Regions from separate parts of the Fictibacillus halophilus genome, predicted to be linked through region 2. Evidence: riboswitches for the same ligand, from Rfam matches in the RefSeq annotation. Region 2 holds a riboswitch; the other holds the start of a gene.
What was found. Region 2 has a riboswitch for S-adenosylmethionine ahead of I5J82_RS12965 (methionine ABC transporter ATP-binding protein). Riboswitches for the same ligand answer to the same signal wherever they lie in the genome.

Region 1 (7,824 bases), 1.7 Mb from region 2:
GGACAAATCCTAGTCAGTGTCTGTGTGGGAACCATGCTATATATCGGATATCTTGTAATTGGAATCGAGTACTCGCTGATTTTAGCTATCATCGCTATGTTCACAAATGTAATTCCGTTCCTTGGACCGATTATTGGCGTCGTTCCTGCATTAATCGTAGCAATCGTTGACTCGCCAGCGATGGTCATCAAAGTACTAGTCGTTATGGTTATTGCTCAGCAGATCGAGGGTAATGTAATCTCTCCTCAAGTTATGGGTAAAAAGCTGGATATCCATCCGCTCACCATTATTTCAATCTTGCTTGTTGCAGGAAGCCTAGGTGGTCTGCTCGGATTGATTCTAGCCGTTCCAGTGTATGCGGTGCTTAAGGTTATTGCCCTGCACACGTATCGTTTGATTAATTTAAGAAGAGCAAAAGAAGTAGAAGAATAATTAGAAAATGAAAAAGAATACACGTTTGAGAGTAACGGGTCTCTTTTGAGGAAGAAAACGATAAAAAACAAGCCAAATCTCATAGTAATTAGCACTAAAAATCGCAGCGTAATTCGCTGCGATTTTTTCGTGGTATATAAGAGTTTTGGTAAAAAAGACTTTTATCACCTGAATAAGCACACCAATTCGCTGCGAATTGACATGCGAATCCACTTGTTAATTGACCTGCCAATTTAGCGGAAAAGGATGAAAAGGCGGTTAAATCAAATATATAATAAGTTAAAAATGTGTTGTCCTTATGCCACAAACGTGCAGGATTATGGCATATCCAAAAAAAGACAGAAATCATTTTCTGTCTTTTTACATTCTTAAAATCTGTATGATTCACCGTCATCTGGCACTAATACACTAGACGTAATCCCATTTTCACTTACAAACTTTTTTAATTCTTTTCTGGACAATCCCCAGTGGTTTACAGCTTCCATGTGGACAGCAATTACCTTTGCGTTAGGAGCAGCTTTATAAACCTCATAGACATCATCTTTGCCCATGACAAGAGAGCCGCCTTCAAAGAATTGGTTATCGCCTGCATTTACCACTATAACTTCTGGTTTATGTGTGTCGATTTCCTCTTGAACTGCTTCATACCATACCGTATCTCCAGCAACATATAATGTTTTCTCCGTTTGATGTTTGAAGACAATGCCACATACTAGACCAGCAAGTTTTAAGATTTCTCCTCTTCCATGCTCGCCTTTTGTTTTAATTAATTGGATACCTTCAAAGACCGTATCTTCTTGTAAAACCTCTACACGTTGAAAACCAGCGTTACGAATTTCTGTCACATCTTCTTCATTTTGGGAAAATAATTGGATATCCTTTGGTAATACTTCTTTTGCAACTTCATCCCAATGATCATAATGCAGGTGAGTAACAATAACTGCATCAATGCCTTTAATAATTTTTTTGAGGGAAGTCGGTAAGTCAACTAATGGATTTTTTTGTTCTTGTCTTGGTGAATTTGGGAAAGGAGGATATGTCCCTTTTTCCGCTAACATTGGATCGATTAAAAACTTTTTCCCTGCGTATTCTACAACTATTGTTGCATTACGAATTTGTTGTATATTCATATTTGTTATCTCCTCTTCTTTAAAATTTCCTCTGAACAATATATATTCTATATAATACCCACTGACCGATACATAGATTAATTTAAGTCTTTTGGCTGTTTGACTTTATTAATGAAAGGAGTTAAATAAAATGTTAGATAAGACGGACTTACGTATATTGGATGAACTATCCAAGAACAGTCGGCTCACGATGAAAGAGTTAGGTGAGAAAGTTCATTTAACTGGACCAGCTGTTTCAGCTAGAGTGGCGAAATTAGAGGATAGCGGAGTTATCGAAGGTTATACCATAAAAGTCAATCAATATAAATTGGGGTATTTTATACATGCTTTCATTACAATCTTTACGCAAAGTACTTTTCATCAGCCCTATTTGTCGTTCATAAAAACAAAAGAACAACACATAATCAATAACTATAAAATTAGTGGAGACGGTTGTTACCTTCTAGAATGCAAATTTCCTTCCAATGAAATATTAAATGATTTTTTGAAGAGCTTAAACGAGCATGCAAACTATAAATTATCGATTGTCATTGATAAATAATCCATTATTCAAAAAGTATAATCTTTGAAATAATTACACTTAAACTAACGGAGTTGTTAGGTTTAGCGCTCGTATTTTCTGTATGGCGCTCGTCCATCGTGCTTGTCAGCCGCTGGACGAGCGCCTAAACCACCATCTACTCTTTCATTACAAAAGAAAACACACCATTTCAATCAAATGAAATGGTGTGTAGTAATTATTGTGCTTCTTGTGGCTGTTTATCGTAGATCGGTACCCAGCCTTCTTTTGATTTGAAGATGCGTACAGCTACTACTTTACGATCCTCTTGCAGCGTGAAATAGTGACGGAAATTTTCTGGAACGGAGATAAGGTCTCCTGGCTCTAGTTCTACATCAAAGAATCTCCCATTAGGTCCTTCGATTGCAAAGATTCCATGTCCAGAAACGATGAAACGTACTTCATCATCTGTGTGGTGATGCTCTGCTAAGAAGTTTTTCAAAAGCTCATCTAAGTTTGGCGTCGCATCAGAAAGTGAAATGACATCTTCTGTCACATACCCTCTGCGCTCAGAGATATCATCGATCTCACTGCGGAAAGTTTGTATCACTTCTGCTTTGTCCTCATCACTTAATGCGAAATTTTCACGAAGATGCGCTGGAAGTTTTTCAATGTCCCACTTTTCGTAAATAACTTCCTGAGAGTTTAAATATGCTTCTACCTCACTTTGTTTTTCAATTCTTTCGTTGTTATCATGAAATCGTAGTTGTGCCATTTTTAACGCCTCCAAATGATTGATTTTTACTTAAGAAAGTTAAAGTTTGTAACTTGATGTGGTAAGAGAACAGAAACTCAAAAGCTTCTAAATGTTTCTTCGCTTCAAAAGCATTTCTCCCCCATACGGTAATACCATGATTACGGATCAAAACAGCTTTTGTATCAGGCTTTATTAAAGCACCGACCGCTTCAGATAACTTCGATAAATCACCAAAATTTTCCACTATCGGAACCGTAATACTGCCCTCTTCTTCCCAAATTCCAAAAGCCTTTATCAGTTCTTGGCCTTGAAATGTAATCTCTCCTACGTCACCGTACAACTCAGATATCAAGTTATTATCTACGGTGTGAACGTGTAAACAACAGCCTGCATCCGTTAAACGGTATACTTCACAGTGAATACCTGTTTCTGCAGAAGCTTTTAAGTGTGTTTCTTCTACCGGTTCCCCATACTGATCTACTAAAAGAAAGTCTTCTGAAGTACGTTTTGTTTTATCTTTTCCGCTTGCAGAAACATAAAAGGCGAGCGGGGAGTCGCTTACTTTAATAGATACGTTACCACTTGTACCGGGAAACCAATTCCGTGTTGCCAGCTCATCTTTCACATCAGCAAGCTCATTCCAACGCTGTTGTTTACTCAACTTTTTACACCTCTTTTCTCTAAGACATGAATGATGTCATGAAACGTTTCAAATGGTGTGTATGGTATTTCGTTTTCTTCACATTTTTCAATTAGATAATCTCTTGCGAAAACTACATCCGCCATCTTTGATGCTTGAAGATCAGTAATCGAATCACCGATTACAATCTTTTCTGCACGGGGATACTTCTCTTCTAGTCGTCTGATAACAGAAGGTTTGCAACATCCGCAATCATTGTTACATTGATCATCACATGCGTTCGGCCAAGTGATCTTTATCGTGTCACCGGTAAAGTCACTGGCGTTACAAAAAACATAAGCTGAGTCTAGCTTGTTCTCTAAAACAGGGTGAACAAAAAAATCAATGCCACCACTAACAATATACAAGGGGATACCTTCACTTTGAGTAAATTGAATGAATTCCTGGAACCCATCTCTGATCTTAGAACGTGTTAAAACGAATTCAACGATCTCTTGTTTTTTATCTGAAGAAATTCTGGAAAACATTTTCCCGACTCCTTCACGTATCGAGATTGTTTCATTCAAGATATCATTAACGATCGGTTGCCAGCCCTCAGGTGAAAATTCTTCCATGATTGCGACGATGTTGTCTTTTTCAGTAACAGTCCCATCAAAATCACAAAAGATTACCGATTGTTGTTGGGTTTTCATTTTACTGGCACCCCACCCCAAAGCTCTAATGCTTTTTGTAGTTCTGTATGTTTTTCAGCAAAACTCTCAAAGTCCTTCCCTTTAACGACTGCATCTATCGCTTGACGGAAAGCACGTGCTCCCCCTGCAGCGCCATCTGGATGACCATGTATTCCCCCACCCGCGTTTATAACACTGTCCAATCCGAAGTCATTGAATAGAACCGGTGTTAAACCGGGGTGGATACCAGCCGACGGCACTGGAAACGACTTGTTTAAAGAGATGCGATCTGTAGTTAATGACTCTGCAATGCTTAACGTTTCATTACGATCAAGTGCTACGCTTCCATATGGTGATGGGAACAACACAAGATCTGCTCCTGCATAACGAAGCAGTTTGCCTAATAATACGGAGTAACCAATTCCGTAGAGAGACGATGATCCTATAGCTCCGGATAATGCAGGATGTGCCATGATTGGAAGCGGAATCTCTTTATCCTCTGCCAATTCTTGCAATACATCTGGCCCGTAGGACAAAACGTTAAATAGTAATGCATTAGCTCCTAATTCTGCTGCGCGCCGGGCTTTATCTCGAAGTTCACTCGTTCTGCCTGTCAGGTTTACTGCGTAAAGCGTCTTTTCACCTGTTTGTTCATGAACGGACTTTAAGACTTCTTTAGCAATTTTTACTCTTTCTTCAAAAGGAGTAAGTGGATTCTCAAAAAGAATTTCATCATCTTTCACAAGATCTACCCCACCTAAAGCCTGCTCATATAATTGTTGCTTGAAGAATGATAGATCTTTTCCAAGTACCCCTTTAAAAATACTCATAACAAGTGGGCGGTTATGGACACCTATGATATCTCGAATTCCTGTTATTCCAAACTTTGGTCCGGGAAAATGTTGTTCTAAATCTCTATCAAACTCTAAATCTACGAGCTTGATCTCACCATCTAACGAAAGTTTACCAAAAACTGTAGTTAGAATAGCTGGAAGATCATTTGAAAAGTTCGCTGATGGGTAGGAAATCTTAAGCAAGCCTCGTGTTCTATGACTTCCTAAAAATTGATCAGCACGTGGATCTTCAGGAAGTTCGATCACTTCTTCCACATTACCTTTATGTTTTTTTAGCTGTTCTTGCTCAAGTTGAGGAAGATCTGTCCATGAACCTACAGTAAGTCCGAGCGCGATTCCTTCGGCTTTTTTTTGTAGGTTTTCTTTTTTATCATGTACTAAATACGTTGCTGTAATTTTACTCATGTTTGTAGTTCTCCTTTCAAAAACGCAAAAAACCCCTTCACGAGGAAGGGGTGTCTTCATATTGACAGTTCCGCTTCCTCTTATCTCTCAGCCAAACGCTCGACTGCAAGAATTAGCACCGTTTTCAGCTAATCATAGTTAACCGAATGGTTGCCGGGTTTCATCGGGCTAGTCCCTCCACCTGCTCTTAATAAGAGTGCAAATTGTTAGAATATAATTTTAATTGTGATTATGACAGGGTATGAAGGATCTGTCAACCAAAACCTTTAATATCCTATTAGTAAGCTTTAAAGTTTTTGAAAGATGTTGATCTCCGTTCCAGATACTCGCTTTCAACTAATCAAAGAGGATAAAGAATTAAATAAAACTTCTAAAATAATTTAGTAATTCGATCAGCAGCCTCGATCAAACGTTCTTCAGACGTTAATAGACCGGCACGTACATATCGATCGCCTTCACTTCCAAATCCGATTCCTGGTGCGACGACGACATGTGCTTTCTCAAGCAAATAGTCGGCGAACGTTTCAGATGTATACCCTTCAGGTACAGGCAGCCAACAGAAGAATGAACCTTTTGGCGATTCCACGTTCCATCCGTTTTCATTCAAACGTCCGATGAATGCATTTCGACGACTTTCATATGTATCTACCAGTTCATCCACACATTGCTGTGATCCGTTCAATGCCTCAGCCGCAGCATGCTGGACCGCTCCAAACAAGCTTACATAAAAATGATCTTGAAGAAGGTTAATAGATTCAATGACAGATTCATTTCCAACCGCGAAACCAACGCGCCATCCTGCCATGTTATACGTTTTGGAAAGGGTATAGATTTCTATTCCTACGTCCTTTGCTCCTTCTACCTGTAGAAAACTAACCGGCTTTTGTCCATCAAATCCGATAGCACCATAAGCAAAATCATGACACACAAGAATATCATGTTTGTTAGCGAGCTCTACTGTCTCTTTAAAAAATGATTCAGTTGCAACACCGGCAGTTGGGTTGTTCGGATAGTTTAAGAACATAAGCTTGGCTTTGTTCAATACCGTTTCAGGTAATTCATCATACTTCGGCAGAAAATCATTTTCTTTTCTTAAGGGCATTGTCTCCATCTTAGCACCGGCCATTGCAACACCTGACCAATAATCCGGGTATCCCGGATCTGGAACGAGTGCAACATCACCTTGGTTTAAATAACATTGTGATAACTCTACTAAGCCCACTTTCCCTCCAAAGAGTATCGCTACTTCTTTCTCGGGATCAAGTGTCACACCATATTCTCGTTTATAAAAATCGGCTGCTGCCTGCTTCAAAAATCCATGTCCGCGAAACGGTGAATACTTATGGAAATCAGCTCGATCTGCTCCCTCTTTTAACGCATCTACAATATGCTGCGGAGTGGGTTGATCGGGATTTCCTTGTCCTAGATTAATAACGTCATAGCCTTGCTCCACATAGTGAGATACTTTTTTTACAAGCTTGGCGAAAAATTGCTCTGGCAGTTTCCCCATCACTTCTGCCTGCTCAAAACGTTTCACGACGATCACTTCCAGTCTAATTTGAATGTTCTTGAAATTCTAATCAGTTATGTTATACGCTTAAATAAATTCTGTAAAGACTTTTTTTACAATCTGGAGGGTACAATCATGAAAATTGCCTGCATTCAAGTTGACATTCAATATGGCAAACCTGAAAAAAATTATGAACACATTGAAAATAAAATTCGTGAAGCGGTTGAACAGCACCATCCTGATACAATCGTTCTGCCAGAACTATGGGATACCGGATATGACCTAACCCGCTTAGATGAGATTAGCGATCACAATGGCGTAAAAGCGAAACAATGGTTAAGCTCCTTATCAAAAGAGCTTAATATCAATATTGTCGGAGGGTCTATCGCATACCGTGAAGAGGACTTAGTCTATAATACATCTCTGACTTACAACCGTAACGGTGAACAGATCGGCACCTACTCAAAAGCTCATCTGATCACACTGATGGAAGAAGAGAAATATATCTCGCCAGGAAAAAACAATACGCTGTTTACAATTGACGGTAATCTCTCCACTCTTTCTATCTGTTATGACATTCGATTTCCTGAATGGATTCGCGCACCGTTCTTAAACGGGGCTAAGATCTTATTCGTTCCCGCCGAATGGCCGATTCAAAGACAATCTCATTGGCGTGCCTTGCTTATCGCACGTGCTATAGAGAATCAATGTTATGTGATTGCTTGTAACCGTGTAGGAAGCGATCCTAAAAACACGTTTGCTGGTCAATCATTGGTTATCGACCCGTGGGGAGATATCATCGCTGAAGGTTCTGTGCACGATGAGGAGATCATCACAGCTGAGATCTTTCCTGAATTAGTAGACGATGTCCGTGTAAAGGTTCCTGTTTTTAACGACCGTCGAACAGATCTGTATTAAATCCATTT
Region 2 (7,824 bases):
TATGAACCAAGATAGACGAGATGTTACATCAAGAGTTTTTGGTAAAATGAAAGGCGGATCTATGTCGCTTTATTTAGATAAGGATGAGATTGGTCAGATTCGCTTTACGAATCAAGGAAACATGTATGAGATGGCTGAGGGTTTTGAATTTGATGCTGACAAGATATATAAACGTGAAAAACCTGTAGAATTACCAAACCCCTCAAAGTATGTGGACGAGTGTGATAAAGGCTGGTGCTGATTACAGCACTAAGAGGATGATGTCAATGTTGTATGTTGGCAGTCATCCTCTTTTTTGATTTTAGCTAAATTTGTTTCGTTCGGCACTTCCGCCTTTTGATCCGATCTTTTGATAAAAACTTTTATCTTGGCTTTGGGATGTGGCTGTACCGCCTTTTTTACCGATTTCCTGATAAAACGTTTTATTATGTGAGTTAGAAGTAGAACTGCCACCTTTTTTCCCGATCTCTTGAAAGAAAGTTGTGCTATGTTTTTTTGATGTGGCTGTACCGCCCTTTTTTCCGATCTGTTGATAGAATTCTTTTCCGCGTGATTTGGATGTTTTCTCTCCGCCTAATCTGCCAGCATCAGCGCGGCTCATTTTAGGTTCTGTTTTTTCCATGAGATGACTCCTCCAATTCGTTTTATTACTCCTGAATTCCCTTATCTAACAGGATGTCAAACACGTTTGGGGAGAATTAGTACAAAACGCATACACCGAATACAAATAGGTAGGAAAATAGGAAAAAGGGGTATAGTAATAAAGAACATCTCTTGCAGGATTTTAATAAAATAAAGCAAATATATAATCTAAGCGATGCATTCATTTTATAGTCTTCAAAGTATAGGAGAGATGAGTAATGAATGAAATCAAAAACAAAGTAATCATTGTCGAAGGTAAATCAGATAAGGATAAGTTAGCTGCAATCCTGGATGAACCGGTTGAAATTATTTGTACGAATGGAACTTTAGGTTTGGATAAATTAGAAGAGCTTGCATTAGCCATTGAAGATCGAGATGTTTATATCTTGGTCGATGCTGATGATGCTGGCCATAAGCTAAGAAAACAACTGCAACGTGAATTGCCGAATGCAGAGCATTTATATATTAATAAGATGTACAGAGAAGTTGCTAAGACACCTCTAATGTACCTCGCCAAGGTATTGGTAGGTGCACACTTTAATATTCAAAAGAATTGTTTAGGATAAGCCATGAAAAGAAATTGGTACAGTCTTCTTACTGCCTTTTGCCTGATAAGTGGTTGTAGTCCTTCAAATAAAGATGAAGTAAGTCCGTCATCAAAAGAAATCATGAGTAAACATTTAAATATTCCATGGCAAATAAATGGCACCCCAAAACAGATGTGGATCAGTGAACGTACCGGGGGGCTTGTTTTACTAGGACCAAAACAAAAAAAGACCTCTTATTCCCCAAAATTTTCAGAAGCTTTAGCTGATGGCGGGGAGGGAGGTTTTCTTGGCTTTCTTTTAGACCAAAATTACGACAGCAATAAAATAGCTTATGGATACTATACGTATAAAAAATCAAACCGTTTAATAAATCGGGTTGTTGAGATGCGTTTTGAAAATGAAGAATGGAAAGAAAGCAGAATCCTTCTTGATCATATTCCTGGTGGATACACACACAATGGAGGAAGAATGGAGTGGGGACCCGATCAGAAACTGTATATTACAACGGGAGATAGCGGGGAAGAAGAGCTCTCTCAGAGTTTAGACAGCCTAGCTGGGAAAATTTTAAGGGTTAACAAGGATGGTTCCGTTCCAGAGGACAATCCATTTTATCCTTCTCCCATCTATACATATGGTCATCGAAACCCACAAGGAATGACATGGGATGAAAAAGGTACGATGTTTGCGGCTGAACATGGTTCATCAAACTATGATGAAATAAATAGAATTGAAGGTGGAAAAAATTACGGATGGCCAATCATTCGTGGTGACGAAAAAAAGGAAGGGCTAGAATCACCTTGGATACACTCTGGCAGTGACACGTGGGCACCTTCTGGAATCGACTATAAAAACGGACATTTGTTTGTCGCAGCATTGCGAGGCGAAAGTGTTATGAAGGTCAGCACTTCCTCTAAAAAGATAACCTCAATTGTTTCCAATGAAGGACGTATTCGTGATATCCTTATTGATGGTAACAAAATGTTTGTTGTAACGAACAACAAAGATGGAAGAGGGCAGCCATCAAGCGATGACGATGTGCTGCTAAGTGTATCACTAGAAAAAGTAATGGAGTAATACCATGAAAGAAATCACTCGAAAAAATTGGGAAAACGTTATTGAACAATCGCTGCATCACCCGTACTTTTTATACTTAGAGACTCCGCTTTGTGGAACTTGTAAGATGGGGAAGAAGATGTTTGAGGTCGCTGTCGAAACGATACGCGTTCAAAAAGACGAAAATATAGCTGTAGGTGTTAGCAATATTAATGAGATGCCAGAGCTTGCCGCCAAATATGGGGTAACCAGCGTACCATGTTTACTCATTCTTTCTAGAGGAATTGCTATCGATCGTATTTATGCACTTCAATCTGCCGGAAATATCTATCAATCCATGTTGAAACTAGTGGAAAAGGAATATAAAGGATGAAAAAAATGTGGGATACACCCCACATTTTTTAATTCATCGCCTAATTCTACAAAAAAATATGTTTTTCGGGGGTTAAATCCTAAGAAAAATATGGGAATTTAATGTCGAGCCCACGCCCTTTTGTAACAATAGAGGGTGTATTTTTTTATTTTGAAATAACGCTTATGGCTATGATAGAGGGGTTTATAAGGGTTATGGAGTAATTGTCAGTTTGTTTTGTTAATTCAGTACTTTAACGATAACGTCACAAATGTTACGGGCGCTGTAATATTGTTATAGAACTGTATCCTACAAATGTCAAAAGTCATGGTATAAATGAATAGGAGAGCTTGTTTGCATGTTTGCTCCCTAGCTTATTGTGGTAAATAAGAATGATTTTATTTTTAAAATAAAAATATACGATTCACTAATAAACGAAACAAAATGAAAAGCAATTCTTTAACTGAGGTGATTGATAATCATGGCATCTTTAAATTTAAATGCAGTATTTCCGATTGCAAAGAATAAATTATCGAGCAATAAATTAACGAGCATAGAAGATAAAGTTCTAACGATCCAAGAAAGAGACGATGAGAAGCTTAGAAATGAACTTATTGGTGATTACCAACCATTCATTAAAAAAGTCACATCGAAAGTATGCAGTCAATATATAGATCGTACAATGGACGAGTTTAGTGTAGGTCTTTTTGCCTTCAACGAAGCGATTGATCAGTATCAGGAAGGTCAAGGTAGCCGTTTCTTATCTTTCGCTGATATGGTTATTAGACGCAGAGTCATTGATTATATTCGTAAAGAAGTCCGTCAGAACAGACTCATCTTCTTACAGCCTGATGAAGAAGATGAAGAAGGTCGCTTGGAAGAAAGTTATGCAGAGCAAAAAGCTGCGATGGATCATTTCGAAGACCAGATTCAAGTAGAGAATCGCGTCTATGAGATTGAAGAATACCAAAAGTTATTAAAAACATTCGGCTTGAACTTTAAAGTATTAAGCAAGCATTGTCCAAAACATGTGGATGCACGTGAGAATGCGAAAGAAATTGCTCGTCTGTTAGCTGAGAATGAAGAACTTGCCGCATTTTTAAAAGAAAAAAAGCAATTACCAATAAAAGATTTATTAAATATGGTATCCTGTAGTCGTAAAACCATAGAGAGAAATCGAAAGTATATAATAGCAGTTTCACTTATATATTTAGGCGATTTTCAAGCGCTGAAATCATACATTCAGCCATAAGGTGAGGTAAATAGGGTTACTAGGCAAGGGAATGTCATTTTCTCTTGCCTGTAATTTATACTGATCCTGCTACATGCGGGAGGGATATCATTGAAGAACGGCAGCGGCATCGTTATTGAAGTTCAGAATAAAAAAGCAACTCTTCTTATGAAGGATGGGACTTTTGTTACAGTAAGAGTACCAGCAGGGAAAAGACCTCTTGTAGGTAATGAGTATCAGGCTTCTTATTTTTTTAGCAAAAAAAGAAGTCTTTTTGTGCTGCCATCTATTTCGTTTTCAGTCGCAGCTTTAATTGCCTTTCTCGTAATTTCAAGCCTAATGCCTAATAGCAGTCATTCTGCTGCGGCTGCTTATGTGAGCTTTGATATCAACCCAAGCCTTGAGGTTGGCGTTGACGATGAAATGAGAGTCGTTGAAATGGATGCTTTTAACGATGAAGCAAAGAAAATCATAAAAAAATATAATTTTTCTACAGATGATCGAATGCCGTTTGAAGTATTTGCAGATCAACTGATTAAAGCTTATCAGACAGAAGGATATATGGAAGAGAATCAATCTATGCTGATTACAACAGTATCCGATAAATCGAGTGATAAGAAAACGAAGCAGGAATTAGATCAGGCGCTGAATTCTATTGTGAAAAAAGCAGTCGTCCAATATCCTGTTGCAATTACTGTTTCTGAAACGAACGAAGAAGTTCGAAATAAAGCCAAACAATTAGGTGTATCTTCAGGTAAATACTCAGCATTCCAGGAAGCAACCAAGAACGATAAACACCTTAAAGAAGAAAAAATTAAAGAAGTGAAGTTTCAAGAACTTAAAGTGAATGCCACTTCTTCTAAAGATATTAAATCCGTTCCACACCCTCGTAAAATAAAGGCTGCACCACATGAAGTCAAAGTAAAGCCTGTTAATAATGGTGAGAAAAAAGAAATTAACCAGCGTTCGGTTAAAAAGCCACAAGAAAACCTTGTAAAGCCTAAAAAAAATACGAATGAAAAACGGGATAGGAAAGAGCGCGAAATAAGAAGTAAGTCTAATAACAAAAAAGAGCCTAAGCAACAAAAAGAAAAAAGTATAGAACCTAAAATGACGAAAGAACCTGTCAGATCTTCAAAACAGGATAAGGATGATTATCAACCAAAAGAGCTTAGAATAGAAAATAAACAGCAGGATAAAAATCACAACAAGCGAAATAACGGAAGCGATCGTAAGAAAGACGATAAGAGACAGCAATGGGATGATGACAGACATCATAGAGATGATCAAAGATATTCTAAAAGTGAACATGAGAAGCAAGAAAAGAAACATAAACACTAATTATGAAATAACGTGTCGTAATACCAATTACGATTCCTTGCTGCTGTCGAAGGGTTTATAAAGGTATATGAATATTCCTCTAGAATCGGTGAAGTAACAACCAATTCGGGGGGATTTTTAATGTTGGATATCCGTTACTTTGAAAGCCAAATAGCAAAAAGTCCGTATCTTTCTCTTTATAATATTCCGGTAAAGCCTAGTTTTAAATGTAAGGATGAGACTACACTTAAGATTGATTACAGAGAGGGAGAGCGGAACCGAACCGTCACATTTACAGGGAATCCGAAATATCTATCTATGTTGCTTGAGGGTAAAATGAAGCTGAGTACATTATTGAGACAAGAGATGATTGAGTTTCAAGGTACGCTCAGACAACGCTTAAAATGGGAAGCGATCTTTTACTTGAGTTCACATTGGGAAGAGATCTCTGCTGGTGTATTAGTTCGAACTGCTAAAAATATTTGACACGAATCGACAAGGATGATAATATTCTTCACAGTGATTCAAATATGTATCGCTTTAATTTAATAAAGTAACACTTTTTTACTTATCACGAGAGGTGGAGGGACTGGCCCTATGAAACCCGGCAACCGCTAGATCATTGCATTCTTATGAATGATGAACTAGAAAGGTGCCAATTCCTGCAAGACTTTAAGTAGTCTTGGGAGATGAGGAGAACGTGCATAGAATATAATATGCCTTTCTGCTCATATTGAAGCAGAGAGGCATTTTTTTGTTTGGCTGTTTTCGTTTTACGTTGAAGCTCTTGGGAGTAGTTGATTTTCCGTTACAGGATGCTCGCTTTCCACGGGGCGTGCGGTGAGCCTCTTAGCGCTATGCGCTGTTAAGAGTCTCACCTGTCCCGCTTATCCCGTAGGAGTCTCGCACCTTCCACTACAACCAACTTATCAATGAGGGGAACACCTAAGCAAACAAATGCACCGTTTCTACATGAGTCAATATTTAGATAAGAAATGAGGTAAGAATCTTGATTAATTTACAGTCAGTCCGTAAAGTCTTTCAAACCAAAGATGGCGAAGTAAAGGCTGTTGATACGGTAGATTTAAACATAAAGCAAGGAGAGATATACGGAATCATCGGCTATAGTGGTGCAGGTAAAAGTACACTGATCCGAATCCTTAACATGCTAGAGCGTCCGACTAGCGGTACGGTTACGATTGGTGGCAAAAACATGTCCGAGCTGTCATCGAAGAAGTTAAGAGAAGCAAGACAAGAAATCTCCATGATCTTTCAGCACTTTAACTTATTATGGTCCCGTACAGTACGAGAAAACATTGCTTTTCCTCTTGAAATTGCCGGTTATCCAAAAGCTAAGATCAAGCAGCGTGTTGATGAGCTGATCGACCTAGTTGGTTTGGAAGGTCGTGGCGGGTCCTACCCATCACAACTAAGTGGTGGACAAAAGCAGCGTGTAGGTATCGCGCGTGCTCTTGCTAATGAGCCAAAAGTACTTTTATGTGATGAAGCAACTTCAGCACTAGATCCTAAAACAACCGACAGCATTCTTGATCTGCTTGTGGAAATCAATCAAAAGTTAAATCTGACAATCGTTCTTATTACACATGAGATGCATGTGATCAGAAAGATTTGTCACCGTGTAGCTGTAATGGAACAGGGGAGAGTAGTAGAAGAAGGCGATGTTTTAAATGTCTTTAAAAACCCGACAGAACCAATCACGAAGGATTTTGTGAAACAAGTAACAGAACCTGAAGAAACGGTAGATACGATTAAACAGTTCATTTCCGAGTTCCCTGAAGGTCGAATCGTTCAACTTACTTTTATCGGTGGACGAGCTGGGCAGCCATTAATTACGGAACTGATTCGTAAGTATGAAGTGGACGTTAATATTCTACAAGGAAAGATTACACAAACTCAGAATGGACCTTATGGGACGTTGTTTATTCAGATTAAAGGTACAGAATCTGCACTAGCTCGTGCTATGGAGTTTTTAAACAGTGTGCAGGTTGAAGTAGAGGTGATTCATAATGCTTAGTACATGGTTCCCGAATGTTCAATGGGATGTTCTATTAGAAGCGACAAATGAAACATTATATATGTCTGCTATCTCAGTGGTCATTACATTTTTTCTAGGGCTTGCCCTTGGATTAGCGTTATTTTTAACTTCTCCTGGAAACTTGTGGGGAAATAAGTTTTTAAATAGTGTAATTGCCATAATCGTTAACGTATTTCGATCGATTCCTTTTATTATCTTAATCATTTTATTGATTCCATTTACACGCTTAATCGTAGGAACGATGCTTGGAGCTGAAGCAGCACTACCTGCTCTAATCGTAGGTGCGGCACCATTTTATGCACGTATGGTTGAGATTGCTTTGAGAGAGATTAATAAAGGGGTAATCGAAGCGGCAAAATCGATGGGTGCTACAAATGCTCAGATTATATTTAAAGTTCTTATCCCAGAAAGCACACCTGCTCTTGTGTCAGGAATCACTGTGACCGCAATCGCGCTCGTAAGTTATACAGCGATGGCTGGAGTAGTTGGTGCAGGAGGCTTAGGGAACTTAGCTTACATGGAAGGTTACCAAAGAGATAACGCGGATGTGACATTGGTTTCAACTGCACTCATCTTAGTCATCGTCTTCGTCATCCAGTGGATTGGTGATCGAATTACAACT

Region 1: linked by a shared signal. The riboswitch ahead of I5J82_RS04360 (2,3-diketo-5-methylthiopentyl-1-phosphate enolase) and the one ahead of I5J82_RS12965 (methionine ABC transporter ATP-binding protein) in region 2 are both predicted to bind S-adenosylmethionine.

What each region holds. Positions count from the first base shown of each region.
Region 1 is NZ_JAEACF010000001.1:823,751-831,574, reverse strand. It holds gene I5J82_RS04390 (AI-2E family transporter) at 1-432, shown strand, start outside; gene I5J82_RS04385 (MBL fold metallo-hydrolase) at 801-1,562, opposite strand; gene I5J82_RS04380 (Lrp/AsnC family transcriptional regulator) at 1,693-2,103, shown strand; gene I5J82_RS04375 (1,2-dihydroxy-3-keto-5-methylthiopentene dioxygenase) at 2,300-2,836, opposite strand; gene I5J82_RS04370 (methylthioribulose 1-phosphate dehydratase) at 2,814-3,479, opposite strand; gene I5J82_RS04365 (2-hydroxy-3-keto-5-methylthiopentenyl-1-phosphate phosphatase) at 3,476-4,150, opposite strand; gene I5J82_RS04360 (2,3-diketo-5-methylthiopentyl-1-phosphate enolase) at 4,147-5,388, opposite strand; SAM riboswitch class I at 5,466-5,585, opposite strand; gene I5J82_RS04355 (pyridoxal phosphate-dependent aminotransferase) at 5,759-6,925, opposite strand; gene I5J82_RS04350 (carbon-nitrogen family hydrolase) at 6,947-7,816, shown strand.
Region 2 is NZ_JAEACF010000001.1:2,488,005-2,495,828, reverse strand. It holds gene I5J82_RS13005 (YusG family protein) at 2-241, shown strand; gene I5J82_RS13000 (general stress protein) at 302-622, opposite strand; gene I5J82_RS12995 (toprim domain-containing protein) at 861-1,208, shown strand; gene I5J82_RS12990 (PQQ-dependent sugar dehydrogenase) at 1,212-2,264, shown strand; gene I5J82_RS12985 (thioredoxin family protein) at 2,269-2,616, shown strand; gene sigI (RNA polymerase sigma-I factor) at 3,077-3,847, shown strand; gene I5J82_RS12975 (anti-sigma-I factor RsgI family protein) at 3,938-5,167, shown strand; gene I5J82_RS12970 (hypothetical protein) at 5,288-5,632, shown strand; SAM riboswitch class I at 5,712-5,842, shown strand; gene I5J82_RS12965 (methionine ABC transporter ATP-binding protein) at 6,156-7,181, shown strand; gene I5J82_RS12960 (methionine ABC transporter permease) at 7,174-7,824, shown strand, end outside.